Regions from separate parts of the Pseudomonas sp. NPDC085632 genome, predicted to be linked through region 1. Evidence: predicted binding sites of a transcription regulator. Region 1 holds the regulator's gene; each other region holds the start of a gene.

Evidence for each region. Region 1 encodes sigma-54, which starts transcription at its own class of promoters, with help from an activator protein. Its sites were predicted from a motif close to ANTGGCATNNANNTTGCTNT; they were not measured.
Region 2: ACIF4X_RS18830 (CmpA/NrtA family ABC transporter substrate-binding protein) is a predicted target of sigma-54. The motif match lies at 1,750-1,769, and genes of this name have one in related genera.
Region 3: flgB (flagellar basal body rod protein FlgB) is a predicted target of sigma-54. The motif match lies at 7,053-7,072, and genes of this name have one in related genera.

Annotation. Positions count from the first base shown of each region.
Region 1 is NZ_JBITSX010000059.1:12,731-22,449, forward strand. Features, by position in the region: gene ACIF4X_RS26090 (ATP-binding cassette domain-containing protein) at 1-717, opposite strand, end outside; gene ACIF4X_RS26095 (KpsF/GutQ family sugar-phosphate isomerase) at 993-1,967, shown strand; gene ACIF4X_RS26100 (KdsC family phosphatase) at 1,967-2,491, shown strand; gene lptC (LPS export ABC transporter periplasmic protein LptC) at 2,500-3,072, shown strand; gene lptA (lipopolysaccharide transport periplasmic protein LptA) at 3,059-3,604, shown strand; gene lptB (LPS export ABC transporter ATP-binding protein) at 3,604-4,329, shown strand; gene ACIF4X_RS26120 (RNA polymerase factor sigma-54) at 4,517-6,010, shown strand; gene hpf (ribosome hibernation-promoting factor, HPF/YfiA family) at 6,084-6,392, shown strand; gene ptsN (PTS IIA-like nitrogen regulatory protein PtsN) at 6,405-6,869, shown strand; gene rapZ (RNase adapter RapZ) at 6,872-7,729, shown strand; gene ACIF4X_RS26140 (HPr family phosphocarrier protein) at 7,745-8,020, shown strand; gene ACIF4X_RS26145 (ZIP family metal transporter) at 8,112-9,005, opposite strand; gene ACIF4X_RS26150 (superoxide dismutase) at 9,036-9,647, opposite strand; gene ACIF4X_RS26155 (hypothetical protein) at 9,649-9,719, opposite strand, start outside.
Region 2 is NZ_JBITSX010000030.1:51,778-61,496, forward strand. Features, by position in the region: gene rmf (ribosome modulation factor) at 172-387, shown strand; gene ACIF4X_RS18825 (quinone-dependent dihydroorotate dehydrogenase) at 642-1,661, opposite strand; gene ACIF4X_RS18830 (CmpA/NrtA family ABC transporter substrate-binding protein) at 1,884-3,095, shown strand; gene ACIF4X_RS18835 (ANTAR domain-containing response regulator) at 3,111-3,686, shown strand; gene ACIF4X_RS18840 (nitrate/nitrite transporter) at 4,137-5,348, shown strand; gene ACIF4X_RS18845 (protein kinase) at 5,356-7,014, shown strand; gene nirB (nitrite reductase large subunit NirB) at 7,437-9,719, shown strand, end outside.
Region 3 is NZ_JBITSX010000040.1:42,315-52,033, reverse strand. Features, by position in the region: gene ACIF4X_RS21715 (glutamine synthetase family protein) at 1-744, shown strand, start outside; gene ACIF4X_RS21710 (MFS transporter) at 814-2,193, shown strand; gene ACIF4X_RS21705 (flagellar brake protein) at 2,266-3,012, opposite strand; gene ACIF4X_RS21700 (flagella synthesis protein FlgN) at 3,101-3,568, opposite strand; gene flgM (flagellar biosynthesis anti-sigma factor FlgM) at 3,617-3,943, opposite strand; gene flgA (flagellar basal body P-ring formation chaperone FlgA) at 4,092-4,853, opposite strand; gene ACIF4X_RS21685 (chemotaxis protein CheV) at 4,936-5,868, shown strand; gene cheR (protein-glutamate O-methyltransferase CheR) at 5,915-6,742, shown strand; gene flgB (flagellar basal body rod protein FlgB) at 7,113-7,520, shown strand; gene flgC (flagellar basal body rod protein FlgC) at 7,524-7,967, shown strand; gene flgD (flagellar hook assembly protein FlgD) at 7,983-8,708, shown strand; gene flgE (flagellar hook protein FlgE) at 8,739-9,719, shown strand, end outside.

The DNA of each region.
Region 1 (9,719 bases):
ACGCGGCTCGTCCGAGTTCATCAGCTCGTCCGGCGTCCCCTGCCCCAGCACCTGACCATCACCGACGACATAGATGTAGTCGGCAATGCTCGCGGTTTCAGCCAGATCGTGGGACACCACGATACTGGTGATCCCCAGCGCATCGTTGAGCAGACGTATCAGACGGACCAGCACGCCCATGGCGATCGGGTCCTGCCCGACGAACGGTTCGTCGTACATGAGGATCTGCGGATCGAGCGCAATCGCCCGCGCCAGTGCGACACGGCGCTTCATGCCACCGGACAGCTCATCCGGCATCAATTCGATGGCACCGCGCAGACCGACCGCCTGCAATTTGAGCAGGACGATGTCGCGGATCATTTCTTCCGGCAAATCGGTATGAACACGCAGAGGGAAAGCCACGTTCTCGAACACATCGAGATCGGTGAACAGCGCGCCGCTTTGAAACAGCACACCCATGTGCTTTCGCGCGTCGAACAGATCGCTGCGCGAAAGCGCAGGCAAATTCTGGCCGTTGACCCAGACTTCGCCGCTGGCAGGGCGCAATTGTGCGCCCATCAACCGCAGCAGCGTCGTCTTGCCACACCCGGAAGGTCCCATGATGCCGGTGACCTTGCCGCGCGGGATGCGAATATCGACGTTATTGAAAATGCTGCGCGCACCGCGCTTGAAGGAGACTCCCTTCAGCTCGACCGCGTAGGCGTTATCGGCACTCATCTAAACTCCTTGCGATGCAGCCTCTCACTCGGACGCCTGTCTTTACTTAAAAAGCACGTACATCCCGGGCAGGCCGAACTGGCGGCGAACTATATCACTGCAAAGGCTAAGCGCCCAAGGCTTGTACCTGCCTGAGTTCGGCGATATGACAGGTGCGCAGGCTCTTTTGCCGGGTTTTGGTAACGAGGAATGACAAAGCACGACGAACTTGCGTGAGGCTTTGCAACATAACCGCTATAATCGCCGCCTTTTCATCGGGCTATACGATTTCTGACATGAGCCAATCCAGCGACCTGATTCAATCGGCACAACGCACCATCCAACTCGAAGTGGAAGCCGTACAAGGCTTGTTGCCCCATATCGACGCCGATTTCGTACGCGCTTGCGAGATGATTCTGGCCAGCAAGGGCCGTGTAGTCGTGGTCGGCATGGGCAAATCCGGGCATATCGGCAACAAGATCGCCGCGACCCTGGCCAGCACCGGCACCCCGGCCTTTTTTGTCCACCCGGCCGAAGCCAGCCATGGCGACATGGGGATGATCACTCGCGATGACGTGATCCTGGCCCTGTCGAACTCCGGCTCGACCAATGAAATCGTGACCTTGCTGCCGCTGATCAAACGTCTGGGCATCCAGCTGATCAGCGTCACCGGCAACCCGCAATCGCCGCTGGCCAAGGCAGCCGAAGTCAATCTCAACGTTCACGTCGAACACGAAGCCTGCCCGCTGAACCTGGCCCCGACCTCATCGACGACAGCGGCACTGGTCATGGGCGATGCGCTGGCCGTCGCGCTGCTGGAAGCGCGCGGTTTCACCGCCGAAGACTTCGCCTTCTCCCACCCGGGCGGCGCGCTCGGTCGTCGCCTGTTGCTGAAAGTGGAAAACGTCATGCACGCCGGGCAGGAATTGCCGCAAGTACAGCGCGGCACGCTGCTCAAGGACGCACTGATGGAAATGACCCGTAAAGGTCTGGGCATGACCGTCATCCTTGAAACTGACGGTAAACTGGCCGGAATCTTCACTGACGGCGACTTGCGCCGCACGCTGGATCGCAGCATCGACATCCGCAGCGCCACCATCGACCAGGTCATGACCGCTCACGGCAAGACTGCCCGCCCGGAAATGCTGGCCGCCGAAGCCCTGAAAATCATGGAAGACCACCGAATCAACGCATTGGTAGTCGTAGACGAGGAGGACCGCCCGGTCGGCGCCTTCAACCTCTCCGATCTGCTACGCGCAGGAGTCATGTAATGAGCAACGATCTGCTGCAACGCGGCAAAGGGATCAAACTGGCGGTTTTCGACGTCGACGGCGTCCTCACCGACGGTCGCCTGTACTTCCTTGAAGACGGCAGCGAGTTCAAGACCTTCAACACCCTCGACGGTCAAGGCATCAAAATGCTGATGAACGCCGGCGTGCAGACCGCTATCATCAGCGGCCGCAAGACCCCAGTGGTCGAGCGCCGAGCGAAAAACCTGGGAATTCCCCACCTGTTTCAGGGCCGCGAAGACAAATTGGTCGTTCTCGACGGCCTGCTTGAGCAACTGAGCCTAAGCTATGAAGAAGTCGCGTACCTCGGTGACGATCTGCCCGACCTGCCGGTGATTCGCCGTGTTGGCCTGGGCATGGCCGTAGCCAACGCCGCCGATTTCGTCCGCGAACACGCCCATGGCGTCACCCGAGCCCGTGGTGGCGAAGGTGCCGCCCGCGAATTCTGCGAATTGATCCTGCGCGCCCAGGGCCGCCTCGATGCGGCCAACGCCGCGTACCTGTGAGCCAAACCATGTTCAGCAAAAAATTTCGCAACTTCCTGCTGTTCGGCTGCATCGCGGCGATATTCGCCGCGGTGGGCTACTGGAACATCAGCCCGGAACGCTTCCTCGACAAGCCACCAGTGACGTCGGTCGAAACGCCTATCGACTGGTATGCAACCAACACGCATACCCTGCAATATCTGCCGGACGGCAAAGTGCAGTATGAAATGACCTCCGACAAGGCCGAGCACGTCAAGGCAACCGATATCACACTGGTCACCAAACCCGACCTGAACATGTATCGCGGAACCGAGTTTCCGTGGCATGTGACCAGTGAGCGCGGTGAAGTGAATTCGGGCGGCACCCAAGTGGAATTGATCGACTCGGTACGCATCAAGCGCACCGATGAACAGAACCGCGACCTGCTGGTTACTTCCACGCGCATGACAGTGTTCCCGCAGGAGCAATATGCGCAGACCGAGCAACCCGTTAGAATCGACGGCGCTGGCGGTGTATCGACTGGCGTTGGAATGAAAGCGTACCTGAAGGAAAGCAGGATACACCTGCTATCGAACGTAAGAGGACAGTATGAGGCTCGTTAAAACCCTCCCTATTTTGCTCAGTCTGGGCGCAGCACTGGGAAGCGTGAGCGCCTGGGCTCTGCCGAACGATCAGCAGCAACCTATCCGCATTCAGGCCGACGACGCCCAACTGGACGACAAGAACGGCATCGCCACTTATAAGGGTGATGTCATCATCACTCAGGGTTCGATGAAGGTGACCGGTAATACCGTGACCATCACCCGCACCCCGGCCGGCGATATCGACGTGGTGACGTCGGTGGGCAACCTTGCCTACTTCGAACAACTGCAAACCCAAGGTGACGCCAAGCCTGTACAGGGCTGGGGCGTGACGATCCAGTACCACGCTGCGCAAAACCGCGTCGTGCTGATCGACAAGGCCAAGGTTGTCGACAAGGACAACAACACGACTCAGGGCGAGAAAATCGTCTATGACACCGTGAAGAAACTGGCCAGCGCCGGTCGCGCTACCGGCAGCAAGGTCACCGAAGCGCGTCCGCGCATCGACATGGTGATCCAGCCGAAGAAGAAAACCGACGAGAAAACCCAGTAATGGCAACTCTGAAAGCTCAGCACCTGGCCAAGGCCTATAAAAGCCGCCAGGTTGTGCGTGACGTCAGTCTGTCGATCGACAGCGGCCAGATCGTCGGCCTGCTCGGCCCGAACGGTGCCGGCAAGACCACCTGCTTTTACATGATCGTTGGCCTGGTACAGGCCGATCAGGGCCGCGTACTGATTGATGATCTGGACGTCAGCCATCAGCCGATGCACGGTCGTGCAAAGGCCGGTATCGGCTATCTGCCGCAAGAAGCGTCGATCTTCCGCAAACTGTCGGTGGCCGACAACATCATGGCCATCCTCGAGACCCGTCAGGAACTCGACAAGGCCGGTCGCCGCAAAGAGCTGGAAAGCCTGCTGCAGGAATTCCACATCACCCACATCCGCGACAATCTCGGCATGAGCCTGTCCGGTGGTGAACGCCGCCGTGTGGAGATCGCTCGCGCGCTGGCAACGGCACCGAAATTCATCCTGCTCGACGAACCGTTCGCCGGTGTCGACCCAATTTCCGTCGGCGACATCAAGCAGATCATCCACCACCTCAAGGCCAAGGGCATTGGTGTACTGATCACCGACCACAACGTCCGTGAGACGCTGGACATCTGCGAAACCGCTTACATCGTCAACGACGGTCAGTTGATTGCCGAGGGCGATGCAGAAACCATCCTGGCCAACGATCTGGTCAAGGAAGTGTATCTGGGCCACGAGTTCCGCCTGTAAGCGCAACAGTGCCCGGTGCGCCGCCCGGGCGCTGTATCGATTCAAGCAGAATTTAATACGCTTTAATTGTTACAGCGCTCTAGGCAAACACTTCAGTTTCAGGCATATAATTTGCTTAAGTTTGGCGCTTCGGCGCCCTGTAGTGGATGGCGCATAGCGCCGGCGAATAAGGTGTTAAGCCCCTGCCATGAAACCATCGCTAGTCTTGAGAATGGGCCAGCAGCTGACGATGACACCGCAGCTGCAACAGGCCATCCGTCTGCTCCAATTGTCGACCCTGGATCTGCAACAGGAAATCCAGGAGGCTCTGGAATCAAATCCGATGCTCGAACGCCAGGAAGAAGGCGACGACTTCGACAATTCCGACCCCATGGCCGACAACGCCGAACAGAAGCCCCCCACCGAAATCCAGGAACCGTCCTACCAGGAAACTGCCCCGACGGTGGACAACCTCGAGGAGGGCGAATGGAACGAGCGCATCCCCAACGAGCTTCCGGTCGACACCGCCTGGGAAGACGTCTACCAGACCAGTGCCAGCAGCCTGCCGAGCAGCGACGATGACGAGTGGGACTTCACCACACGCACGTCCGTCGGCGAGAGCCTGCAAAGCCACCTGCTGTGGCAATTGAACCTTGCACCGATGTCCGACACCGATCGCCTGATCGCCGTCACCCTGATCGATTGCATCAACAATCAGGGCTACCTGGATGAAACCCTCGAAGAGATCCTTGAGGCGTTCGATCCGGAACTGGACATCGAACTGGACGAAATCGAAGCCGTCCTGCACCGCATTCAACAATTTGAACCCGCCGGTATCGGCGCCCGCAACCTCGGCGAGTGCCTGCTGCTGCAGTTGCGCCAGTTACCTGCCAAGACCCCGTGGCTGGCGGAAGCGAAACGCCTGGTCACCGACTACATTGACCTGCTCGGCAGCCGCGACTACAGCCAGTTGATGCGCCGGATGAAGCTCAAGGAAGACGAGCTGCGTCAGGTCATCGAGCTGGTGCAAAGCCTCAATCCGCGCCCGGGTTCGCAGATCGAATCAGCCGAAGCCGAATACGTCGTCCCTGACGTCATCGTGCGCAAGGACAACGAACGCTGGCTAGTCGAGCTCAATCAGGAATCGGTGCCACGCCTGCGCGTCAACGCCCAGTACGCCGGTTTCGTCCGTCGTGCCGACACCAGTGCCGACAACACCTTCATGCGCAATCAGTTGCAGGAAGCCCGCTGGTTCATCAAGAGCCTGCAGAGCCGCAACGAAACCCTGATGAAAGTTGCCACCCAGATCGTCGAGCATCAACGCGGTTTCCTGGAGTACGGCGACGAAGCGATGAAGCCGCTGGTTCTGCATGACATCGCCGAAGCGGTTGGCATGCATGAGTCAACGATTTCGCGGGTGACCACGCAGAAATTCATGCATACCCCGCGCGGTATTTATGAACTGAAATACTTTTTCTCCAGCCACGTCAGCACCTCCGAAGGCGGCGAATGCTCGTCCACGGCGATCCGTGCGATCATCAAAAAACTGGTTGCCGCGGAAAATCAGAAAAAGCCGTTGAGTGACAGCAAGATCGCTGGTTTACTGGAGGCACAAGGCATTCAGGTGGCTCGCCGCACCGTCGCCAAGTACCGCGAATCCCTCGGAATCGCGCCTTCGAGCGAACGCAAGCGGTTGATGTAAGCCACGTTACAGCGTTCCAGTGGCAGGCTATCCAGCCTGCCGCTTTATGCACTGGCAACGAAGGAGAAGCTGTATGCAAGTCAACATCAGTGGACACCAACTGGAAGTGACCCAACCTCTGCGTTCCTACATCGAGGAAAAACTCCAACGACTGGAGCGACATTTCGACAAGATCACCAACGTGCAAGTCACGATGTGCGTCGAAAAGCTGAAGCAGAAAATCGAAGCCACCTTGCATATACCCGGCAGCGAAGTGGTCGCCAACGCAGAAGATACTGATATGTATGCTGCGATCGACTCACTCACCGACAAGCTGGATCGCCAACTCAAAAAGCATAAGGAAAAGACCCAGAGCCTCCTCCAGGGCGCAACCGGTCGTTAACATCCCTAACCCATGATCCGACTTGAAAGTATCCTGACCCCCGGCCGTTCCCTCGTGAACGTGCCGGGCGGCAGTAAAAAGAAAGCCCTCGAACAAATTGCCAACCTGATCGCCCGCGAAGTGCCGGCTCTGGAGATGCAAGATGTCTTCGAGGCGCTGATTGCCCGTGAAAAACTCGGTTCTACCGGTTTTGGTAACGGCATCGCCATTCCTCATTGCCGCCTCAAGGGCTGCGAAGCGCCAATCAGTGCGCTGATGCACCTTGATGCTCCGATCGATTTCGACGCCATTGACGGCGCTCCGGTTGACCTGCTGTTCGTACTGCTGGTCCCCGAGGCTGCCACCGATGCGCACCTGGAACTACTGCGCCAGATCGCCAGCATGCTGGACCGCAAGGAAGTGCGCGAAAAACTGCGCAGTGCTCCAAGCAATGAAGCCTTGTATCAGGTTGTCCTGAGCGAGCAGAACGGGCATTAATCATGCGCTTGATCATCGTCAGCGGCCGTTCCGGCTCGGGTAAAAGTACGGCTCTGGATGTCCTTGAGGACAACGGCTATTACTGCATCGACAACCTGCCTGCAGGCTTGCTGCCGGAACTGGCCGAACGCGCGCTGATTCACACTGAGCTGGCGCAACCGCTGGTGGCCGTCTCGATCGATGCGCGCAACCTGCCGAGTCATCTGACGCGCTTTCCCGAGCTGCTTGAAGACGTCCGGGCGAAGCACATCCAGTGCGATGTCCTGTATCTGGACGCCGATGAAGAAACCCTGCTCAAGCGTTTTTCCGAAACCCGTCGTCGCCACCCGCTGAGCAACGCCAATCGTTCGCTGGCCGAGGCGATTCAGGATGAAACCGCCCTGCTCGGCCCGATCGCCGATCTGGCCGACTTGAAGATCAACACCACCAACCTCAACCTTTACCAATTGCGCGACACCATCAAGCTGCGCCTGCTGAATCAACCAGAGCCGGGCACGGCGTTTCTGGTCGAATCATTCGGCTTCAAGCGCGGCATGCCGGTAGACGCGGATCTGGTATTCGATGTGCGCTGCCTGCCCAATCCGTACTGGAAGCCGGAACTGCGCGCACAATCGGGTCTCGATGCGCCGGTGGCTGAGTACCTCGCGGCGCAGCCGGAGGTCGAAGAAATGTTCCAGGACATTTTCACCTACCTGCACAAGTGGCTGCCGCGTTTCGCCGCAAGCAACCGCGCTTACGTCACCATTGCCATTGGCTGCACCGGCGGGCATCACCGCTCCGTCTACCTGACCGAACGTCTGGGTCAGGCCCTGCAGAAAACCCTGAAGAACGTCCAGGTTCGCCACCGCGACCTCACTTAAAGGATTCACACCGCGATGCCTGCTCTGGAAATCGAAATCATCAACAAGCTGGGCCTGCATGCCCGCGCATCGGCCAAGTTTGTCGGGGTGGCCGGGCAGTATCCGGATTGCTCGATCAGAGTAGGCCGCACGCCAGAGACTACGGTCGATGGCAAAAGCATCATGGCGATGATGATGCTGGCGGCTGGCAAGGGCACCAAGATTCATTTGAGTACTGAAGGGCATCAGGAACAGGAAGCGCTGGATGCGCTGGTGGCGCTGATCAACAACTACTTCGATGAAGGTGGCTGACAGCCAACATCAAAAGATCGCAGCCTGCGGCAGCTCCTACAGTGAACGCCTTCCAATGTAGGAGCTGCCGCAGGCTGCGATCTTTTGATCTTCAACCTAATGCGGTATCCATCACCATCATCAGACAAAACCCGATCAACAAGCCAAGACTGGCCAGTTTGTCATGACCATGGCGCCGTGATTCCGGGATGACCTCATGGGTCACCACCAGCAACATCGCCCCCGCCGCGAGTGCCAGACCTAATGGCAACAATATCTGCGCCAAACCGACCAGCCACGCACACAACAGCGCAAACACCGGTTCGACCAGACCTGACGCCGCACCGATCAGGAACGCCTTGACCCGCGACATCCCCGCCCCGGCCAACACCAACGCAATCACCAGACCTTCCGGCACATCCTGCAGGGCAATGCCCATGGCCAGGCTGTCCGCATCCGGCATGCCGCCGCCGGCTGAGACGCCAACGGCCATGCCTTCAGGAATGTTATGGGCAATGATGGCAAACACGAACAACCAGATTCGTGGCGGAATCACCGGACGCTCCGGCGTACCCACCAGCATTTCCGGCGAAGCTCCGGATAACTGACGATCAACCAAATACAGACCGAATGCACCGAGCATGATGCCGAAGCAAATCAGGCCGCTGGATGACCAAGGTGTCAGCCCCAGATTCTCGGCGGCGGCAATGCCCGGTACGATCAGCGAAAACGCCGTCGCTGCCAGCATCACCCCCGCGCCAAAACCCAGCAGGGTATCGCTGAGTGCCTGCGGCATGCGCCGAATCACCAGCACCGGAACAGCGCCAAGCGCCGTGCCGAGGGCGCAGATCGCGCCGCCCTGAAGCGCCCGTGACAGTCTTGGTTCCAGATTCAGCCATTCCAGTCCGTGGGCAACCAGCAAGGTCATGCCCGCCAACAGCAATAGCGAACCCACTGCGTAGCGAAACATACGCCCACTTCCGATCGCCAGTGTTTCAGTGCCCATAGTCAGCCTTGGATTGTTTTTATAAAAGACTTAAACCAGTGCGGCCTGATAGCGCGCAGCAACTTCAGGCCAATTGATCACGTTGTAGAACGCGTTGATGTATTCCGGACGGCGGTTCTGATAGCGCAGGTAGTAGGCGTGCTCCCAGACGTCGAGACCGAGGATCGGCGTGTTGCCGTTCATCAACGGGCTGTCCTGATTGCCGCTGCTTTCCACGACCAGTTTTTTCTCCGGGGTCACGCTTAGCCAGGCCCAGCCACTGCCGAAACGGGTCAGTGCCGCTTTGGTGAAGGCGTCCTTGAAGCTGTCGAGGCCCCCCAGTTGGTCATCGATGGCTTTGGCCAGCGCGCCGTCCGGTTTGCCACCGCCGCCTGGCACCATGACTTCCCAGAACAGCGAGTGGTTGGCGTGACCGCCGCCCTGATTGATCACCGCCGCGCGGAGCTTTTCTGGCAGCTCCTTGACGCTGGCCACGAGTTTTTCCACCGGCCATTCGGCGTATTCGGTGCCTTCTACTGCCGCGTTGAGGTTGTTGATGTAGGTCTGGTGATGCTTGGTGTAGTGGATCTCCATGGTCTGCGCATCGATGTGCGGTTCCAGTGCGTCATAGGCGTAAGGCAAGGCAGGCAAGGTAAAAGCCATTTCAATGGACTCCATGGTGATGTGGGGCAGGCGCGCGGCGCGCATTGCCGGTATCCGGGTGCAGCAGGCGCT
Region 2 (9,719 bases), on a different contig from region 1:
TTCCATCGCTGTGACTCATTGGTTAGAACTGAGCACAGGTTGACGTCGCAACGGCGTCAACACCTTGGCTCGCCACGCCGGCAGCGAGCCGCACCATGGCAGGTTGTTTTCTGCCCGACCTCAGTTGAGGTCAACGCGACACAAACAGTCAACAAGTGAGGGAAACACCCTATGAGAAGACTTAAGCGTGATCCGTTGGAAAGAGCATTTTTGCGCGGATATCAATATGGCGTTGGTGGTAAATCCCGTGAGCTTTGCCCATTTACTCTACCGTCGGTACGTCAAGCCTGGATTAACGGCTGGCGAGAAGGACGCGGCGACAACTGGGACGGTATGACCGGCACTGCGGGAATCCACAGACTCAACGAACTTCACGCCGTCGGCTGACACAGGGCATTAATTCCGACACGACAATCTGAATTTGTAACGACTTACCATGCACGTCCTTCCCGGACGGCGGGCTGCGGCCCAGGGGCTCCTTCGAGGAGCCCTTTTTTATGCCTGTCACATTATTTGTGCTGCGCACATACCTGTGGGAGCGAGCTTGCTCCGGGCGGCGTTCCGACGAAAGCGTCGATTCAGTCAATATCTACAGAGACTGGCACACCGCTTTCGCGAGCAAGCTCGCTCCCACAATTGGATCAGCGCAGGGCGGCGATGGCGTCTACCGACTCACGAATCAGCGCCGGGCCTTTATAGATGAAGCCCGAATAGATCTGCACCAGGCTCGCACCGGCCAGAATCTTCTCGGCCGCATGCTTGCCTTCAGTGATGCCACCAGCAGCAATGATCGGCAAACGCCCGGCCAACTCACCGGCCAGCACCTTCACGGTATTCGTGCTCTTCTCACGCACCGGCGCACCGGACAAACCGCCCGCCTCGTCGCCATGCTCCATGCCTTCAACGCCGACACGGCTCAGGGTGGTGTTGGTCGCGATCACCGCGTCCATGCCGGTTTCGATCAGCGCCTGCGCGACCTGCGCGGTTTCTTCATCGGTCATGTCCGGGGCAATCTTGATCGCCAGCGGCACATGTTTGCCATGACGCAACGCCAGTTCAGCGCGGCGCGTGGCCAGATCCGCGAGCAATTGCTTGAGCGAGTCGCCGAACTGCAGGCTGCGCAGGCCCGGGGTGTTCGGCGAGCTGACGTTGACCGTCACGTAGCTGGCGTGGGCATAGACCTTGTCCAGGCAGATCAGGTAGTCGTCGACCGCGCGCTCGACCGGCGTGTCGAAGTTCTTGCCGATGTTGATGCCCAGCACGCCCTTGTATTTCGCCGCAGCAACGCGCGCCAGCAGGTTATCGACACCGAGGTTGTTGAAACCCATGCGGTTGATGATCGCCTCGGCTTCCGGCAAACGGAAAATCCGCGGTTTCGGGTTGCCCGGCTGCGGACGCGGGGTCACGGTACCGATTTCGACAAAACCAAAACCCAGTTGCGCGAAGCCGTCGATGGCCGCGCCGTTCTTGTCCAGACCCGCCGCCAGACCCACCGGGTTCGGAAACTCGAGGCCCATGACCGTCACCGGCACGTTCGCCGGCGCCTTGCACAACAAGCCGTTGAGGCCCAAACGGCCACCCGCGCCGATCAGATCCAGCGACAGATCGTGTGAGGTTTCCGGGGAAAGTTTGAACAACAGCTGACGGGCCAGGGTGTACATGGGCGGCGATGACTCGGGCGGCGAAAAGAGGCGGCGATTATAGCCGGGCATCGACCTGCGGCGCGAGGCGCATGCGCAAATCGAGGTCGCTGGCATATGCCTTGCACTTTCATCGCTATCAGCTTGCAGGCCAATGACGGCTTGCGGGCAAGGACAATGGCGTCGTCCCGGGTTTTGCCTGCGCAAAGTCCGCGACGACGCTTTTTTTCGAGGTAGCGTTGGATGAATGAATCTTCGGCAGGGCCGCTGGCCTGGGTCAACGGCAGCGATGCCCCGGAAAAGACCGCGATCAACCTCGGCTTCATGGCGCTGAGCGACTGCGCCTCGGTCGTCGTCGCGGCCACGCAGGGCTTTGCCCAGCCTTACGGGTTGACCCTGAATCTCAAGCGCCAGAGTTCATGGGCGAATCTGCGCGACAACCTGGTCAGCGGCGAACTCGACGCCGCGCACAGTTTGTACGGACTGATTTACGCGGTGCATCTGGGCATCGGCGGCGTCGCCCCGACCGATATGGCGGTGCTGATGGGTCTGAACCAGAACGGCCAAAGCCTCAACCTCTCCCATGGCTTGCAAAAACTCGGCGTGAGCAGTCCTGAAGCGCTGGACCGCCACGTGCACCAAAGCCGCGCAAAACTGACCTTCGCGCAGACCTTCCCCACCGGCACGCATGCGATGTGGCTTTATTACTGGCTGGCGAGTCAGGGCATTCATCCGCTGCAGGACGTCAACAGCGTGGTCGTGCCACCGCCGCAAATGGTCGCGCACCTGCAAGCCGGGCGTATTGATGGTTTTTGCGTCGGGGAACCGTGGGCGGCCAGCGCGGTGCAGCAGGATCTCGGTTTCACCCTCGCCACCAGCCAGACCATCTGGCCCGATCACCCGGAAAAAGTCCTTGGCTGCACCCGTGAATTTGTCGAGCAATACCCCAACACCGTACGGGCGCTGGTGATGGCGATCCTTGAAGCCAGCCGCTTCATCGAAGAAAGCCCGGAAAATCGTCGCAGCACCGCGCAGTTGCTCAGCGCGCCGGAATATCTGGACGCGCCGCTTTCGTGTATCGAACCGCGTTTTCTCGGTGATTATGCCGATGGTCTCGGCAATCGCTGGCAAGATCCGCACGCGCTGCGTTTTCACGGCAATGGCGAGGTGAACCTGCCGTATCTGTCGGACGGCATGTGGTTCATGACCCAGTTCCGCCGCTGGGGCTTGCTGCGCGAAGACCCGGATTACCTCGCCGTCGCCCGCCAGGTTCAGCAACTGGACGTCTACCGCGATGCCGCCACCGCTGTCGGCGTCGCCGCGTGGGGCACCGACATGCGCAGCAGCCAGTTGCTCGACGGCAAAGTCTGGGACGGCAGCGACCCGGCCGCTTACGCGCGCAGCTTCAAACTGCATGCGTTGAGCGACAACGCCCCTCTTCTAGCCCGCCGCTGACAGGAGACCGCGAACATGTTGCGCATTCTGTTGATCAACGACACAGCGAAAAAAGTCGGGCGCCTGAAAGCAGCACTGACCGAGGCCGGTTTCGAGGTGATCGACGAGTCCGGCCTGACCATCGACCTGCCTGCACGCGTCGAAACAGTGCGCCCGGACGTAATCCTGATCGATACCGAGTCACCGAGCCGCGATGTCATGGAGCAAGTGGTGCTGGTCAGCCGCGACCAGCCGCGGCCAATTGTGATGTTTACCGACGAACATGATCCGGGGGTGATGCGTCAGGCGATCAAGTCCGGGGTCAGTGCCTACATTGTCGAAGGCATTCACGCACAGCGTTTGCAGCCGATTCTCGATGTGGCGATGGCGCGTTTCGAGAGTGATCAGGCGTTGCGCGCGCAGTTGCAGGCGCGTGATCAGCAACTGGCTGAGCGCAAGCGTATTGAGTTGGCCAAGGGGTTGTTGATGAAGATGAAGGATTGTAATGAGGAAGAGGCTTACACCCTGATGCGGCGCCAGGCGATGAGTCGGCAGCAGAAGCTGATTCAGGTGGCGGAGCAGATTATTGCCATGAGTGAGTTGCTCGGGTGAAAGCGCTGACCGCTTGAAAAGCCCCTCACCCTAGCCCTCTCCCAGGGGGAGAGGGGACCGACCGAGCTGTCTGACGTCAAACATCGACCTGAAAGACCGAGTCGATTATGGATTCACAGCAGAAATCACAGGTCGGCGTACTTCGCGAGCATCCCCCAATCAGTCCACTCTCCCTCTGGGCGGTCCGACGTTTCGGGAGGGTTAGGGTGAGGGGCTTTTGATTTTCCGGCTGTTGGCACAAATCTCGCTAAGCATTTCACTCAGGTAACCAACGGCGGTTGCCCCACCCACGACAAAGACGTCGCTCACCCCGTTCGCCCCCTTCGGCGAATCAGGTAGCGGCGTTTTTGCGTTTTGGCCCCACAGACCGGGGCCGGTGGTGCGGCCGTGGCGGCGCCCCACCTGCTGTTGCATGACTCCTTTCGAGACTCTTTTCAGCTGAGGTGCGCGATGAATTCAAGCTTCTGGAAATCCGGCCACACCCCGACCCTGTTCGCGGCCTTCCTCTATTTCGACCTGAGTTTCATGGTCTGGTACCTGCTCGGCCCGTTGGCGGTGCAGATTGCCGCCGACCTGCACCTGACCACGCAACAACGCGGTCTCGTCGTCGCCACGCCGATCCTCGCGGGCGCGGTGCTGCGCTTCATCATGGGCATGCTCGCCGATCGACTGTCGCCGAAAACCGCCGGGCTGATCGGCCAGGTCATCGTCATCTGCGCATTGTTCGGCGCCTGGAAACTCGGCATCCACAGTTATGAACAGGCGCTGATACTCGGCCTGTTCCTCGGCATGGCCGGCGCCTCGTTTGCCGTCGCCCTGCCGCTGGCTTCGCAGTGGTACCCGCCGCAGCATCAAGGCAAAGCCATGGGCATTGCCGGTGCGGGCAACTCCGGCACTGTGTTCGCCGCGCTGCTCGCACCGGTGCTGGCCGCTGCGTTCGGCTGGAGCAATGTTTTCGGCTTCGCGTTGATTCCGTTGATCCTGACGTTGGTGCTGTTTGCCTGGCTGGCGAAAAACGCCCCTGAGCGGCCGAAAGCCAAAGCCATGACCGACTACTTCAAAGCCCTGGGCGACCGCGACAGCTGGTGGTTCATGTTTTTCTACAGCGTGACCTTCGGCGGCTTCATCGGCCTGGCCAGCGCCCTGCCCGGCTACTTCAACGATCAATACGGGCTGAGCCCGGTGACCGCTGGCTACTACACCGCAGCCTGCGTGTTCGGCGGCAGTTTGATGCGGCCGTTGGGCGGCGCCCTGGCTGACCGTTTCGGTGGCATCCGCACCTTGCTGGCGATGTACACCGTCGCTGCCGTCTGCATCGCTGCCGTCGGCTTCAATCTGCCAAGTTCCTACGCCGCGCTGGCGCTTTTCGTCTGCACCATGCTCGGTTTAGGCGCAGGCAACGGCGCGGTTTTCCAACTGGTGCCGCAGCGTTTTCGTCTGGAGATCGGCGTCATGACCGGTTTGATCGGCATGGCCGGTGGCATCGGCGGCTTTGCCTTGGCCGCCGGCATGGGTGCGATCAAACAAAGCACCGGCAGCTATCAACTGGCCCTGTGGTTGTTCGCCAGCCTCGGCGTGTTGGCATGGTTTGGCCTGCACGGCGTCAAGCGTCGCTGGAGAACCACTTGGGGTTCGGCGGCGGTGACGGCGGCGCGGGTCTGAAACGTCGATGGCCCTGCAACTGAGTTTTGCCGAAGCCAGCGCCACCGGCCCGCGTGCGGAGAATCAGGACGCTTTGCGCCTGGTGACGCCCGCTCCGGTGTTGGCGGCGAGCAAGGGTTATCTGTTCGCCATCGCCGATGGCGTCAGCCAATGCGCCGATGGCGCACTGGCTGCGCGTTCGACCTTGCAAGCGCTGGCACTTGATTACTACGCCACGCCGGAAACCTGGAGCGTGGCACAGGCGCTGGACCGTCTGCTGCTCGCGCAAAATCGCTGGTTGCAGGCCAATGGCGGTGGCCAGCCATTGCTCACCACGGTCAGTGCTTTGGTCATGCGCGGTCGGCGTTTTACCCTCGCTCACGTCGGCGATTGCCGGGTGTATCGCTGGCACGACGATAGTTTGCAGCGGATCTCTGAAGATCATGTCTGGGATCAACCGGGCATGCAGCATGTGCTCAAGCGTGCATTGGGGCTGGATCAGCATCTGGTGCTGGATTTCCTCGACGGTGAACTGCGTGACGGTGAAAGCTTTGTGCTGCTCAGTGACGGCGTCTGGTCGACTTTGGGTGACACCGCGATTGCGGCGATTCTGCGTGACCAGCCGGATCTGAGCAGTGCTGCGCAAACGCTGGTCAACGCGGCGCATCTGGCGGGGAGTCAGGACAATGCCAGTGCGATGCTTGTGCGGGTCGATGCCGTCGGCGAGGCGAACATTGGTGATGCGCTGATGCATTTGCAGCAGTGGCCATTGCCGCCGCCGCTGAAACCTGGCCAATCGTTCGAAGGCTGGCAGGTGCAGGGGATTGTCGCTCAGAGCCAGCAATCGCTGCTTTATCGCGTCGTCGACGCTCATGACCAGACTTGGTTGCTGAAAACATTGCCTGCGCGGCTGGCGGATGATCCTCAAGCCGGACAAGCCTTGTTGTCGGAAGAATGGTTCCTCAAGCGTGTGGCCGGGCGACATTTTCCTGAAGTCCACATGTGCAGCCAGCGTCAGCATTTGTACTACGTGATGCGCGAATATTCCGGAAAGACCTTGGCACAGCTCGGGCCTTTACCCTTGGCGCAATGGCAGGACATCGCCGAACGTCTGCTGCGCGCGGTCGGCCTGCTGCATCGGCGACAGATTCTGCACCGGGACATCAAACCGGAAAATCTGCACGTGGGCGACGACGGCGAATTGCGCCTTCTGGATTTTGGCCTGGCGTATTGCCCGGGCCTGTCCGAAGACGCGCCATCGACGCTGCCGGGCACTCCCAGCTATATCGCCCCGGAAGCGTTTCGCGGCGATCCGCCGAGTGCGCAGCAGGATTTGTACGCGATCGGTGTGACCCTGTATTTCCTGCTGACCGGGCATTTTCCTTATGGCGAGATTGAAGCGTTTCAACGGCCGCGATTTGGTCTGCCGGTGAATGCCTGCCGTTATCGGCCGGATCTACCGGAATGGTTGGCACAGAGTCTGGAGCGTGGCGTGGCAACTGATCCGCAACAGCGTTTTGAAACGGCTGAAGAGTGGTTGTTGGTGTTGGAACAGGGCGAGCGGCGGAGTTTGAGCGTGCGGCCTCGGCCATTACTGGAGCGTGAGCCGTTGAAGGTTTGGCGCACCATGGCGTTGTTGGCGTTGCTGGGAAATCTGGTGCTGCTGGTTGTGTTGTTTCACAGTTGAACCGCATCGCGCCATTCGCGAGCAAGCTCGCTCCCACAGGGATTTTGTGAACGACACAGATCCCCTGTGGGAGCGAGCTTGCTCGCGAAGGCGCCCGCCCATACACCACAAATCCATCGGTCTGAATGCCCCACGAACGAGCAACCCGCCTCGATTCAGTGCAAAAAATCACCTTCAAAAACTACCAAACCCCAATAAACCCGCCACCGTCCCCACTTGGCACAACCACTGCATTACCCCACTCAACACACACATAAAGCCCAGCCTTCAACGACGAACGCTGCGCTTCCCGAGAGAACGGGACCAGGACAAAGGCGTCCTCGCTAGGCAACTAGCGGGACGCCTTTTTTTGTTTGCGCAAAATTTCTCGAGCAAGGCCTGACTGCCCACAAGAGGCCAGCCGCAGCTCCCCGGAGAACCTGATGAAAAAACTCAAACTGGTGATGATCGGCAATGGCATGGCCGGGGTCCGCACCCTCGAAGAACTGCTCAAGCTGAGCAACGAACTGTACGACATCACCGTCTTCGGCGCCGAACCGCACACCAACTACAACCGCATCCTGCTCTCACCGGTATTGGCTGGTGAGCAGACCTTCGAAGAGATCGTCCTTAACGACCTCGACTGGTACCTGGAAAACCACATCAAGTTACTGCTCAACCGCAAAGTGGTGGAGATCGACCGGGTCAAACGCCGGGTGATCGCCGAGGACGGCACGGAGGCCGAATACGATCGCCTGTTGATCGCCACCGGTTCGACGCCATTCATCCTGCCAATCCCCGGCAACACCCTGCACGGCGTAATCGGTTACCGCGACATCGCCGACACCCAGGCGATGATCGACACCGCAAAAACCCATAAACACGCGGTGGTCATCGGTGGTGGCCTGCTCGGTCTCGAAGCCGCCAACGGCCTGATGCTGCGCGGTATGCACGTCACCGTGGTGCACATCGGTGAGTGGCTGCTGGAACGGCAACTCGACAAAACCAGTGGCCAACTGCTGCAAAGCGCCCTCGAATCCCGTGGCCTGCACTTCCGTCTGTGCGAACAGACCCAAGCCCTGCACGACGCCGGCAATGGCCGGGTCGGCTCGGTGCAGTTCAAGAACGGCGACATCATTCCCGCCGATCTGGTGGTGATGGCTGCCGGCATTCGCCCCAACACCGAACTCGCTGAGAAGGCCGGGATCCCGTGCAATCGTGGGATCCTGGTCAACGACACCCTGCAAACCTATGACCCGCGTATTTATGCCATCGGCGAGTGCGCCAGCCATCGCGGCATTGCCTACGGCCTGGTCGCGCCGCTGTTCGAGCAGGCCAAGGTTTGCGCCAACCACCTCGCACAATTGGGCTTCGCCCGTTATCAGGGCTCAGTGACGTCGACCAAATTGAAAGTCACTGGCATCGACCTGTTTTCCGCTGGCGACTTCATGGGCGGCGAAGGTACGGAAACCATCACCCTCTCCGACCCGATCGGCGGCGTGTACAAAAAACTGGTGATCAAGGATGACGTGCTGGTTGGCGCCTGTCTGTACGGCGATACGGCAGATGGCGGTTGGTATTTCCGCCAGATTCGTGAGAATCACGCCATCGGCGAGATCCGCGATCACTTGATGTTTGGCGAAAACGCCTTGGGAGACGTAGGACATCAGGGCCAGGACAAAGCCATGGTCATGGCCGACACCGCTGAAGTCTGCGGCTGCAACGGCGTGTGCAAAGGCACCATCGTCAAAGCCATTCAGGAACACGGCCTGTTCAGCGTCGACGAGGTGAAGAAGCACACCAAGGCCGCCAGCTCCTGCGGCTCCTGCGCCGGGCTGGTCGAACAGATCCTGATCAACACCGTCGGCGGTGCGGCCGACGTCAAACCGAAAAGCGAAAAAGCCATCTGCGGTTGCAGCGACCTCAACCACGGGCAGATTCGCCAAGCGATCCGCGCAGAACATCTGCTGACCATCGCCGGCACCCTGAGCTACCTCAACTGGCGCACGCCGAACGGCTGTGCAACATGCCGCCCTGCCCTCAACTATTACCTGATTTCCACTTGGCCCGGCGAAGCCAAGGACGATCCGCAATCGCGCCTGATCAACGAACGCGCGCACGCCAACATCCAGAAGGACGGCACCTATTCGGTGGTGCCCCGCATGTGGGGCGGCGTGACCAATCCGTCGGAACTGCGGCGAATTGCCGACGTGGCCGACAAGTACAACGTGCCGATGGTCAAGGTCACCGGCGGCCAGCGCATCGATTTGCTCGGCATCAAGAAACAGGACTTGCCCGGCGTCTGGAAAGATCTCGACATGCCATCCGGGCATGCCTACGGCAAATCCATACGCACCGTGAAGACCTGCGTCGGCAGTGAATTCTGCCGCTTCGGCACGCAGAACTCGACACAACTGGGCATCGAGCTGGAACACGACCTGTTCAACATGTGGTCGCCGCACAAAGTGAAACTCGCTGTCTCCGGATGCCCACGCAACTGCTCGGAAGCGGGAATCAAAGACGTAGGAATCATCGGCGTCGACTCCGGTTGGGAGATGTACATCGGTGGCAACGGCGGGATCAAAACCGAAGTCGCCGAATTCTTCGTCAAGCTGAAAACCGCCGAAGAAGTGCGCGAATACAACGGCGCGTTTCTGCAGTTGTATCGCGAAGAAGCCTTCTACCTCGAGCGCACCGTGCACTACCTGCAACGGGTCGGCATGGAG
Region 3 (9,719 bases), on a different contig from region 1:
ATGGGCGTCAGCCAGTTCGAGATCAATCTGCTGCACGGTGATCCGCTGTTGCTGGCCGATCAGACGTTTCTGTTCAAGCACCTGCTCAAGGAAGTCGCGCTCAAGCACGGCCTGACCGTGGTCTGCATGGCCAAGCCACTGGCGCATACGCCGGGCAGTTCGATGCACATTCACCAGAGCATCGTCGAGATCGACAGCGGCAAGAATGTGTTCAGTGACGCGCACGGTGAGCCGACCGCGATGTTCCGCCACTTCATCGGTGGTCAGCAGGCAGGCATGGCCGATTTCACCGCGTTGTTTGCACCGAATGTGAATTCCTATCAGCGCCTGTGTCATCCGTACGCATCGCCGAACAATGCTTGCTGGTCCCACGACAACCGTGCGGCCGGGCTACGAATTCCGGCCAGTTCGCCGGTCGCTCGTCGGGTGGAAAACCGTTTGCCGGGCGCCGATGCCAATCCGTACCTGGCGATTGCCGCCAGTCTGGCTGCTGGTTTGCATGGTATCGAGCATGAGCTGGAGCCGAGCGAGGCGATTCAGGGCGAGTTCGAGGTGCCGGACAACCTCTCGCTGCCGTGTACCTTGCACGCCGCGCTTGAGCGTCTGAAACGTAGCCAACTGGCGAGGGAACTGTTCGGACAGGAGTTCATCGAAGGCTACATCGCTTCGAAGACCATGGAGTTGACCAGCTTCTTTGATGAAATCACTCCCTGGGAACGGCGTGTTCTAGCAGCCCAGGCCTGACGAACTGTCGCCACCGGGCTATCGTTTTGATAGCCCGGTCTTTACTGCAAGGAGCCGCTCGGAACGCCGATGCGCCAAATCTGGAAATCCTTTCGAGCGCTGTATTTCGCCTCGCTGATGATGTTGATCGGCTCGGGCCTGCTATCCACTTATCTGGCCTTGCGTCTGGCCGCTGACAACGTCGACGGCCTCTGGGTCGGTGCGCTGATGGCGGCCAACTATTTCGGCCTGGTGCTGGGCGGCAAGATCGGCCACCGGTTGATTGCCCGGGTCGGGCATATCCGCGCTTATTCTGCGTGTGCCGGGATTGTCGGGGCGGCAGTGTTGGGCCATGGACTGGTCGATTGGCTACCGGCGTGGCTGGTGCTGCGGACCATCGTCGGTCTGGGCATGATGTGCCAGTACATGGTGATCGAGAGCTGGCTCAACGAGCAGGCGGACGCCAACCAGCGCGGGCTGGTGTTCAGTGGTTACATGATCGCTTCGTATCTGGGCCTGGTGCTCGGCCAACTGATTCTGGTCATGCACCCGGGCTTGGGTCTTGAACTGCTGATGCTGGTCGCCTTGTGCTTCGCCTTGTGTCTGGTGCCTGTGACGTTGACCCGGCGCATTCACCCGGCGCCACTGCATCCGGCGCCGATGGAGCCACGTTTCTTTATCAAGCGCGTGCCGCAGTCATTGAGTACGGTGCTCGGTGCCGGCTTGATCATCGGTTCGTTCTACGGTCTGGCGCCGTTGTATGCCTCTCAACAAGGGCTGTCGACCGAGCAGGTCGGTCTGTTCATGGGTAGCTGCATTTTTGCCGGTTTGCTGGTGCAGTGGCCGTTGGGCTGGTTGTCCGATCGCTACGACCGGGCACTGCTGATACGCTGCTTTGCCGGGTTCCTGGCGGTGGCGGCGTTGCCGTTGGCGGTGCTGCCGCAGGTGCCGCTGGAAGTGCTGTTCGGGGTTGGCTTCCTGTGCTCACTGGTGCAGTTCTGCCTGTATCCGCTGGCGGTGGCGTTCTCCAATGACCATGTCGAGGGTGATCGGCGGGTGTCGCTGACCGCGATGCTGTTGGTGACTTACGGTGTTGGCGCGAGCATCGGGCCGTTGCTGGCGGGTGTGCTGATGAAACTGTTCGGCAGTCAGAGCCTGTATGCGTTTTTCAGCTTCTTCGCGCTGGTGCTGGTGTGGCGAATCCGGCCGAAAGCCGTGACCAATCTGCACCAGGTCGACGATGCGCCGCTGCATCACGTGGCCATGCCCGACAGCATGTCCAGTTCGCCGCTGGTGGCAGCGCTTGACCCTCGAGTAGATGAGCAGGTGGTGCAGGAGCAGATGGTCCAGGACCCTGTGCAGACGCCGCCGAATCCAGAGCCTGTATCTGATCCGCAGCCTGAGCCTGCGGCAGAAACCGAACCGGATACCGATAAGCCTGCGCCCGATCTCAGCGGCGGCAGACCGTGAACTGAACAAAAACCACCGCGCATAAAAAAGGGCAGCCCCGCCAGGGACTGCCCTTTTTATTGTCGCTGCGAATCACATATCGTCTTTGTCGAAACGGCGAGCTTCACGTTGCAACTGATACACGAATCGCTCAACGTTACGCGCAGCCTGACCACTGATGTTGTGGAAGCGCAGGCCGGCGAAGGTGATGTTGAGTTTTTCTTCGAAGTGCAGGTAGCGCAGTTCGACGGAAGTCGGCTGGTTGCCGAACAGTGGCGGAGCAATCAAACGGTCATAGACCTGACCCAATTGCAGGCGATCGGTGATATCGCCTTCGAAACGCAGCTTGCAGCCGGTCGCGGAGATATCCAGCAGTTTGCCGTTGATCGGCGCCTTGAGCTTTTCGCCGCCCAGTTCAACGCTGACCAGATCAGTCAGTTTCAGCGCAGCACGGAATGCATTGCGGCGCTGGTGGTAAACCACCTCGGTCGGCAACTCGCCGGTGTAGAAGCGGTCACCTTCGGACTCTTCGATGTTCAGCGTGCCGGTGCATTCCCAGGCAATGCGCACACCTTCGTGAAAACCTTCAACCCTGAACGGTTCGCCGGCCAGCAGGAAGCGTTCGCCATCACGCGGGATCATCTCGTCCAGCGCGATCGAAGCGCTGTCGCGGTCGACTTTGATCAGATAGCTCTGGAAGCGCTGGCTGCGCTCATGAAAGGTGATGATCAGCGGATCGTGGCTTTCTTGCAGCTGGCGCAGGTTGCTGGAGATTTCCAGTGGCGTGGTGAGCACCTTAGGGGGCTGCGGAGCATCATCCGCGCTGAGGGCGTTGGACACGGTTTATCAATCTCCAGACAAAATATGACGACTAGCCAGCATTTTGCCAGCATGTTTCGCGGGTTGATAGAGCTGGCGCATCAACGGCTCATGCCTGGCTGAGCGGACGCGGTATGGCAGGTTTGGCAAAAGTACCGCTGGCGTTATACAGCGCCGGCGCTTCGCCACCGGTGAGGATCTTCAACTGATTGGCCGTGGCGGCCTGCTGGATCTGAATGGACTGGCCATTCTTGACGTTGGCGGCCTGGCATTGAGCGATCAGATCGGTCAATGCATCGCCTTGCGTCAACAGCTGCTCGCCAATGCTCGACTGGCTGGCCAGTTGCTCAAGACCTGTGCGATCGGTCGGCAGGTTGAGGCTGGCGAGGATTTCGCTGCGTTTGCGGCCATGCTGTTCAAGCAGAATGATCAATGCCTGTTTGTGCGCCAGAATTTCTTCCAGCAGGGGCATGTCACGACCGTGCAACGCGAGGGATTCGGTTTGCAGCAACGCCAGCAATTGTTGAGCTGGAGCAAAGTCGTCGTTGATCAGTTGCAATAAATTAGTGTCGTGCATGGCTGGCCTTGGGTGTTAAGCGTCCAAAAGCCTCGCGCTGGCAAAGGCCTAGCGCTGGGCTTCGAAGTTGAGCAGTTTGCTGGCTACACGGTTGCTGTCGACTTTATAGCTGCCATCGGCAATCGCGGCTTTCAACTCGGCCACTCGGGCTTTGTCGACAGCAGGCTGATCGCGCAGCTTGTCAGTGACCTTCTGCAACTGTTGAGCCTCATTGCTGAGGTGTACCGATTCCCCGCTTTTTGCGGTACCGGCCGTTTCGGCCTGGGTATTCAGCGGCGCAGAGGTACCGGTTTCGGCGGTTTCCTTGGCGTTGCTGGTACGTGTACTGCCCGTAAGTGACGAGGAGCTGTTCAAACGGCTGAAATCGATGACCATGATAAAAACCTCTGGGAATTTGGACGCTTGCCATGTTTTCGGCCATCCCCTGGAAAACTTTAGGCACATTTACAATGAGCCTTGCATGCGCCGGCGCGTGTCCTGCTGCAGCACAGTTTAGGGAACAGCCGGGGTCAGCGCCAGTTTTCTACATCGCGACTTCCACTTGGCCGGGCGCGGTGACTTGCGCCTTGATGACCCGTTGCGAGTTGAGGTTTTTCACGCGGATCTGTTCTTTCAAACCGCCATTGGCCAGCGCTTCGCCGGGCATGCGCACGGCGAGCGTGCCGCTGCGCGCAGTGATGACCACTTGATCGCCCTTGCGAATGACTTCGGCCTGTTCCAGATGAACCAGGGTAATGACCTGATCGGCTACCGTTGGTCGGGTTAATTTCTGCCCGATCGCTTCGTCTACCGAGGTCAGAAAGCCTTGGTTGATCGTGCTTACGTCGCGCTCTCGCAAGGTTACGTCTTGCGGCTCGATAATCCCGGCGCGTTTCAGTGGGCGTGTGGTCGTCACAATCTCGCGAAACAGGCGGACTTGAGCGGGCACGAACACGGTCCAGGGCGAGGCGCCTTCACAGCGAACCTTGACCGTTACCCGGCCCAGCGGACGCGCCGGGCTCTCCAGAGTGGCTGTCAATTCCTTGTCGCACATAGGCATGCGCATACGGGGGTCGAGCTGGTTTACTTCGATTTCGTAGCGGCCTTCCGTTTGACTGGTAGCCAGATAGTCTTCTACGGTGAACTCAAGAAAGCCCTGAGTGACGCCGATAAGCATGTCAGGCAAGGTAACCGCATCAGCAATGGCAGGGCTGCCAGCGAAAAAGCAGCAGACGGCTGACATCGCGCAAAGGCTTTTGCGAGCGCGGGATGTCAGGTGTCGGAAAAATGTCGTTTGAGCGTTCATACGAGTTAAAAAGCAAGCGCCGTGCCGTTTAGCAATGAATGTGCGTCGCAACAACACTTGGCGTTGGTGTAGGAGTCTGGGCATGGCTGGTGTAATGGATTCGGTAAACCAGCGCACGCAACTGGTAGGGCAGAATCGCCTGGAGCTGTTGTTGTTCCGTCTCGACGGCCAGCAGCTCTATGGAATCAACGTGTTCAAGGTGCGGGAAGTGTTGCAGTGCCCGTCGCTGACGTTGATGCCCAAGTCCAGTCCTGTCGTGTGCGGGGTGGCAAATATCCGGGGGGCGACCATTCCGATCCTTGATCTGGCAATGGCCACCGGTTCCGGAGCGTTGAAAGACAAGAACAACCCGTTCGTGATCATCACGGAGTACAACACCAAGACCCAGGGTTTCCTGGTCCGCTCGGTGGAGCGCATCGTCAACATGAACTGGGAAGAGATTCATCCACCGCCCAAGGGCACGGGTCGCGATCATTACCTGACCGCTGTGACTCGGGTGGACAATCAGTTAGTCGAAATCATCGACGTCGAGAAAGTGCTGGCGGAAGTTGCGCCGACACCGGAAGCGATTTCGGTGGGCGTGGTCGATGTCGAGACCCAGACCAAGGCACTGTCGTTGCGTGTCTTGACGGTCGATGACTCGTCGGTGGCGCGCAAGCAGGTGACGCGTTGCCTGCAGACGATCGGCGTCGAAGTTGTGGCGCTGAACGACGGCAAGCAGGCGCTGGATTACCTGCGCAAGCTGGTCGATGAGGGCAAGAAGCCGGAAGAAGAGTTTCTGATGATGATCTCCGACATCGAGATGCCGGAGATGGACGGATACACTTTGACGGCCGAGATTCGCGCTGACCCGCGCATGCAAAAGCTTCATATCATCCTGCATACTTCGTTGTCGGGGGTATTCAATCAGGCGATGGTCAAGAAAGTCGGTGCCGATGACTTTTTGGCCAAATTCCGTCCTGATGACCTGGCATCCCGGGTAGTCGACCGGATCAAAGCAGCAGATATCAGCTAGGAGCGCTTTGCTCCTGGCGGTCAACACGATTTAAGAGGCGGCATCATTGTCTACGGGTAATTTGGATTTCGAACAGTTCCGGGTCTTCCTGGAAAAAGCCTGTGGCATTTTGCTCGGTGAAAACAAGCAGTACCTGGTCTCGAGCCGTCTCAACAAACTGATGGAGCAGCAAGGCATCAAATCCCTGGGTGAGCTGGTTCAGCGCATCCAGACCCAGCCGCGCAGCGGTTTGCGCGAGCAGGTGGTCGATGCCATGACGACCAACGAAACCCTGTGGTTTCGTGATACCTATCCGTTTGAAGTCTTGAAGAACAAGGTGCTGCCTGAAGCGATCAAGGCCAGCCCCAACCAGCGTCTGCGGATCTGGTCGGCGGCGTGCTCGTCGGGGCAGGAACCGTACTCGCTGTCGATGTCGATCGACGAGTTCGAGCGGACCAACCTCGGCCAGTTGAAGATGGGTGTGCAGATTGTTGCCACGGATCTGTCCGGCCTGATGCTGACCAACTGCAAGACGGGCGAGTACGACAGCCTGGCGATTGGTCGCGGTTTGTCTGCCGATCGCTTGCAGCGTTACTTCGACCCGAAAGGGCCGGGGCGTTGGGTGATCAAGGCGCCGATCAAGAACCGCGTGGAATTCCGCTCGTTCAACCTGCTCGACAGCTATGCCGCGCTGGGCAAGTTCGACATCGTGTTCTGCCGCAACGTGTTGATCTACTTCTCTGCCGAAGTGAAGAAAGACATCCTGTTGCGCATTCACAGCACGTTGAAGCCAGGCGGTTATCTGTTCCTTGGCGCTTCCGAAGCGCTGAACGGTTTGCCGGACCATTACCAGATGGTTCAGTGCAGCCCGGGGATCATTTACCAGGCGAAGTGATTGCAGCGGCAATACAAAAAACGGCAGGCCCGCAAAGGCCTGCCGTTTTTTTATGCCCGAAGAAATTCTCCTTAACACCAAAAATCCCTGTGGGAGCGAGCTTGCTCGCGAAGAGGCCGTCACATTCAGCATTTGCATCGGCTGACACACCGCCTTCGCGAGCAAGCTCGCTCCCACAGTTGTCCGGCGGTGATATAGATGGGACGGCAAGCGGCAGAAAAGCGGCATCCGGCGGAAACCGGTTGCCGCTTTTCTGGCATTGCCGCTTTGCCGACGCCCGGCAAAGCCCCGGTTTACGGGCGTTTTTCGGTTTGGCACGGCGCTTGCTAAAGCTCAGTTACGAAAAACCGGTCACCTGAAGGTTCCCGACATGAGCATCAGCTTCGATAAAGCGCTCGGCATTCACGAAAAGGCATTGGGCTTCCGCGCCCAGCGTGCCGAAGTGCTGGCCAACAACATCGCCAACGCCGACACCCCGAACTACAAGGCTCGGGATCTGGATTTCTCCAAAGTGCTTGAAGCACAGACCCAGAAAAATGCGAACGGCACCATCGCCCTGAACATGACCAACAGCCGTCACATCGAAGCTGAAGGCCTGGGCAACGGCGACGAATCGCTGATGTATCGCACGCCGATGCAGCCGTCGATCGACCAGAACACCGTGGACGCCCAACTGGAACAGTCGAACTACGCGGAAAACGCCGTCGGCTTCCAGGCCAGCTTCTCCCTGCTCATCAGCGCATTCAAAGGGCTGGTGTCAGCCCTGCGCGGAGAGTAACCCATGTCCCTGTCCAGCGTTTTCAACATTGCCGGCAGCGGCATGAGCGCACAGACCACACGCCTGAACACCGTGGCGTCGAACATCGCCAACGCCGAAACCGTCTCGTCGAGCATCGATCAGACCTATCGCGCCCGTCACCCGGTATTCGCCACCATGTTCCAGGGCGGCCAGAACAGCGGCAGCAATTCGCTGTTCCAGAGCCAGGACGCGGCCGGTCAAGGCGTACAGGTGCTCGGTGTGGTCGAAGACCAGAGCAACCTCGAAGCGCGTTACGAGCCGAACCATCCGGCGGCCGACGCCAAAGGCTACGTCTACTACCCGAACGTCAACGTGGTGGAAGAAATGGCTGACATGATTTCCGCGAGCCGGTCCTTCCAGACCAACGCCGAAATGATGAACACCGCCAAAACCATGATGCAGAAGGTACTGACCCTCGGTCAGTAATAAGGGGCGACTGCCATGAGTGTTTCCGATATCAGCAACACCATCAGCACCAAGGACCTGTTGGCCAACTCGTCGAAAAAGACCAGTTCGACCGCCGATGGCATTGCTTCGGCCACTAACAGTTCCACCGGCGGCCAGGCCTTGGGCAAGGACGCGTTCCTGCAATTGCTGGTCACCCAGCTGAAAAACCAGAACCCGCTCGATCCGCAGGACAACAGTGCATTCGTTGCCCAGTTGGCACAGTTCAGTAGTCTGGAAGGCATCACCACGCTGAACTCCACCGTGAGTGGCCTTGCTGGCAACTACAACTCCTCGCAAGCGCTGCAAGCGTCGTCGCTGGTCGGTCGCAACGTGATCGTGCAGACCAACACGGCACAGCTCGATGACCCGACCAAGGGCCTGACCGGTTCGGTCACCGTGCCTTCGTCCATCGCGGGTGGCACCGTGACCATCACCGACAAGGACGGCAAGACGGTTCGCACTATCGACTTGGGTAGCCGCGCCGCGGGCGCCGCCAGCTTCACTTGGGATGGCAAAGACACCGCCGGCACCGTCGTGCCTGTTGGCACCTACACCTTCAAGGCCAACGCACCGATCAACGGCACCGCGACGGACCTGGCGACTTATCTGCCAGCCACCGTCAACAGCGTGACGATCAGTCAGACCGGTGGCGAGCTGATGCTGAACCTGTCCGGCAAGGGCACCGTTGCCCTGTCCAAAGTACAAACCATTGGTATATAGAGCCGACTAACCGGCACAAAGGAGTGGAATATGTCTTTCAATATCGGCCTTAGCGGTCTCTATGCAGCCAACAAACAACTGGACGTGACCGGCAACAACATCGCCAACGTCGCGACCGCCGGTTTCAAATCGTCCCGCGCAGAATTCGAAGACGTGTACTCGGCAACTCGTCTGGGTACCGGCAGCAAAGTGATCGGCAACGGCGTGCGCCTGGCCAACGTTTCCCAGCAGTTCACCCAGGGTGACATCAACAACACCGGTAACGTGTTGGACATGGGTATCAACGGTTCGGGCTTTTTCACCATGAGCAACAACGGCTCGATCTCTTACACCCGTGCCGGTACGTTCAAGGTTGACGATCAGGGCTTCATCACCAACACCGATTACACCTCGCGCCTGCAAGGCTACGGCGTGGATGCCAACGGCAAGATCATCAACGGCGTATTGACCGACCTGAAGCTCGACACCTCGAACCTGGCGCCTAAATCGACTTCGTCGGTGACGTCGAGCATCAACCTGAACTCGTCGGAGAAGGTGATCGTCGATACCGGCGCCACCGCGGTCAAGTTCGACCCGACCAAACTGGAGACTTATACCAAGTCGTTCAGCACGCCGATCTATGACACGCAGGGCAACTCCCACGTCATGGATCAGTACATGGTGAAGACCGGCGAAAACACCTGGAAGGTTTACACCCTGGTTGACGGGCGTAACCCGGATGCGGTCGGTAGCGATCCAACCAAAGTCGATCCGGTCCCTTCGACGCTGACGTTCGACAGCTCTGGCAATTTGACTCAGGTCAGCACGCCGAATCCGGCGGATGCTACCAAGCCTTTCATCAGCAGCGACTTGAAGCTGACGACCTGGAAGCCGGGCACTGTGACCAACGGCACTTTCACGCCTAACGGCGCCGCTGCCAACCCGAATGGCGTGACCATTTCCATGGCCAAGACCACTCAATACAACGCTGACACTTCGCGCACGATTCCGACTCAGGATGGTTACGCCACT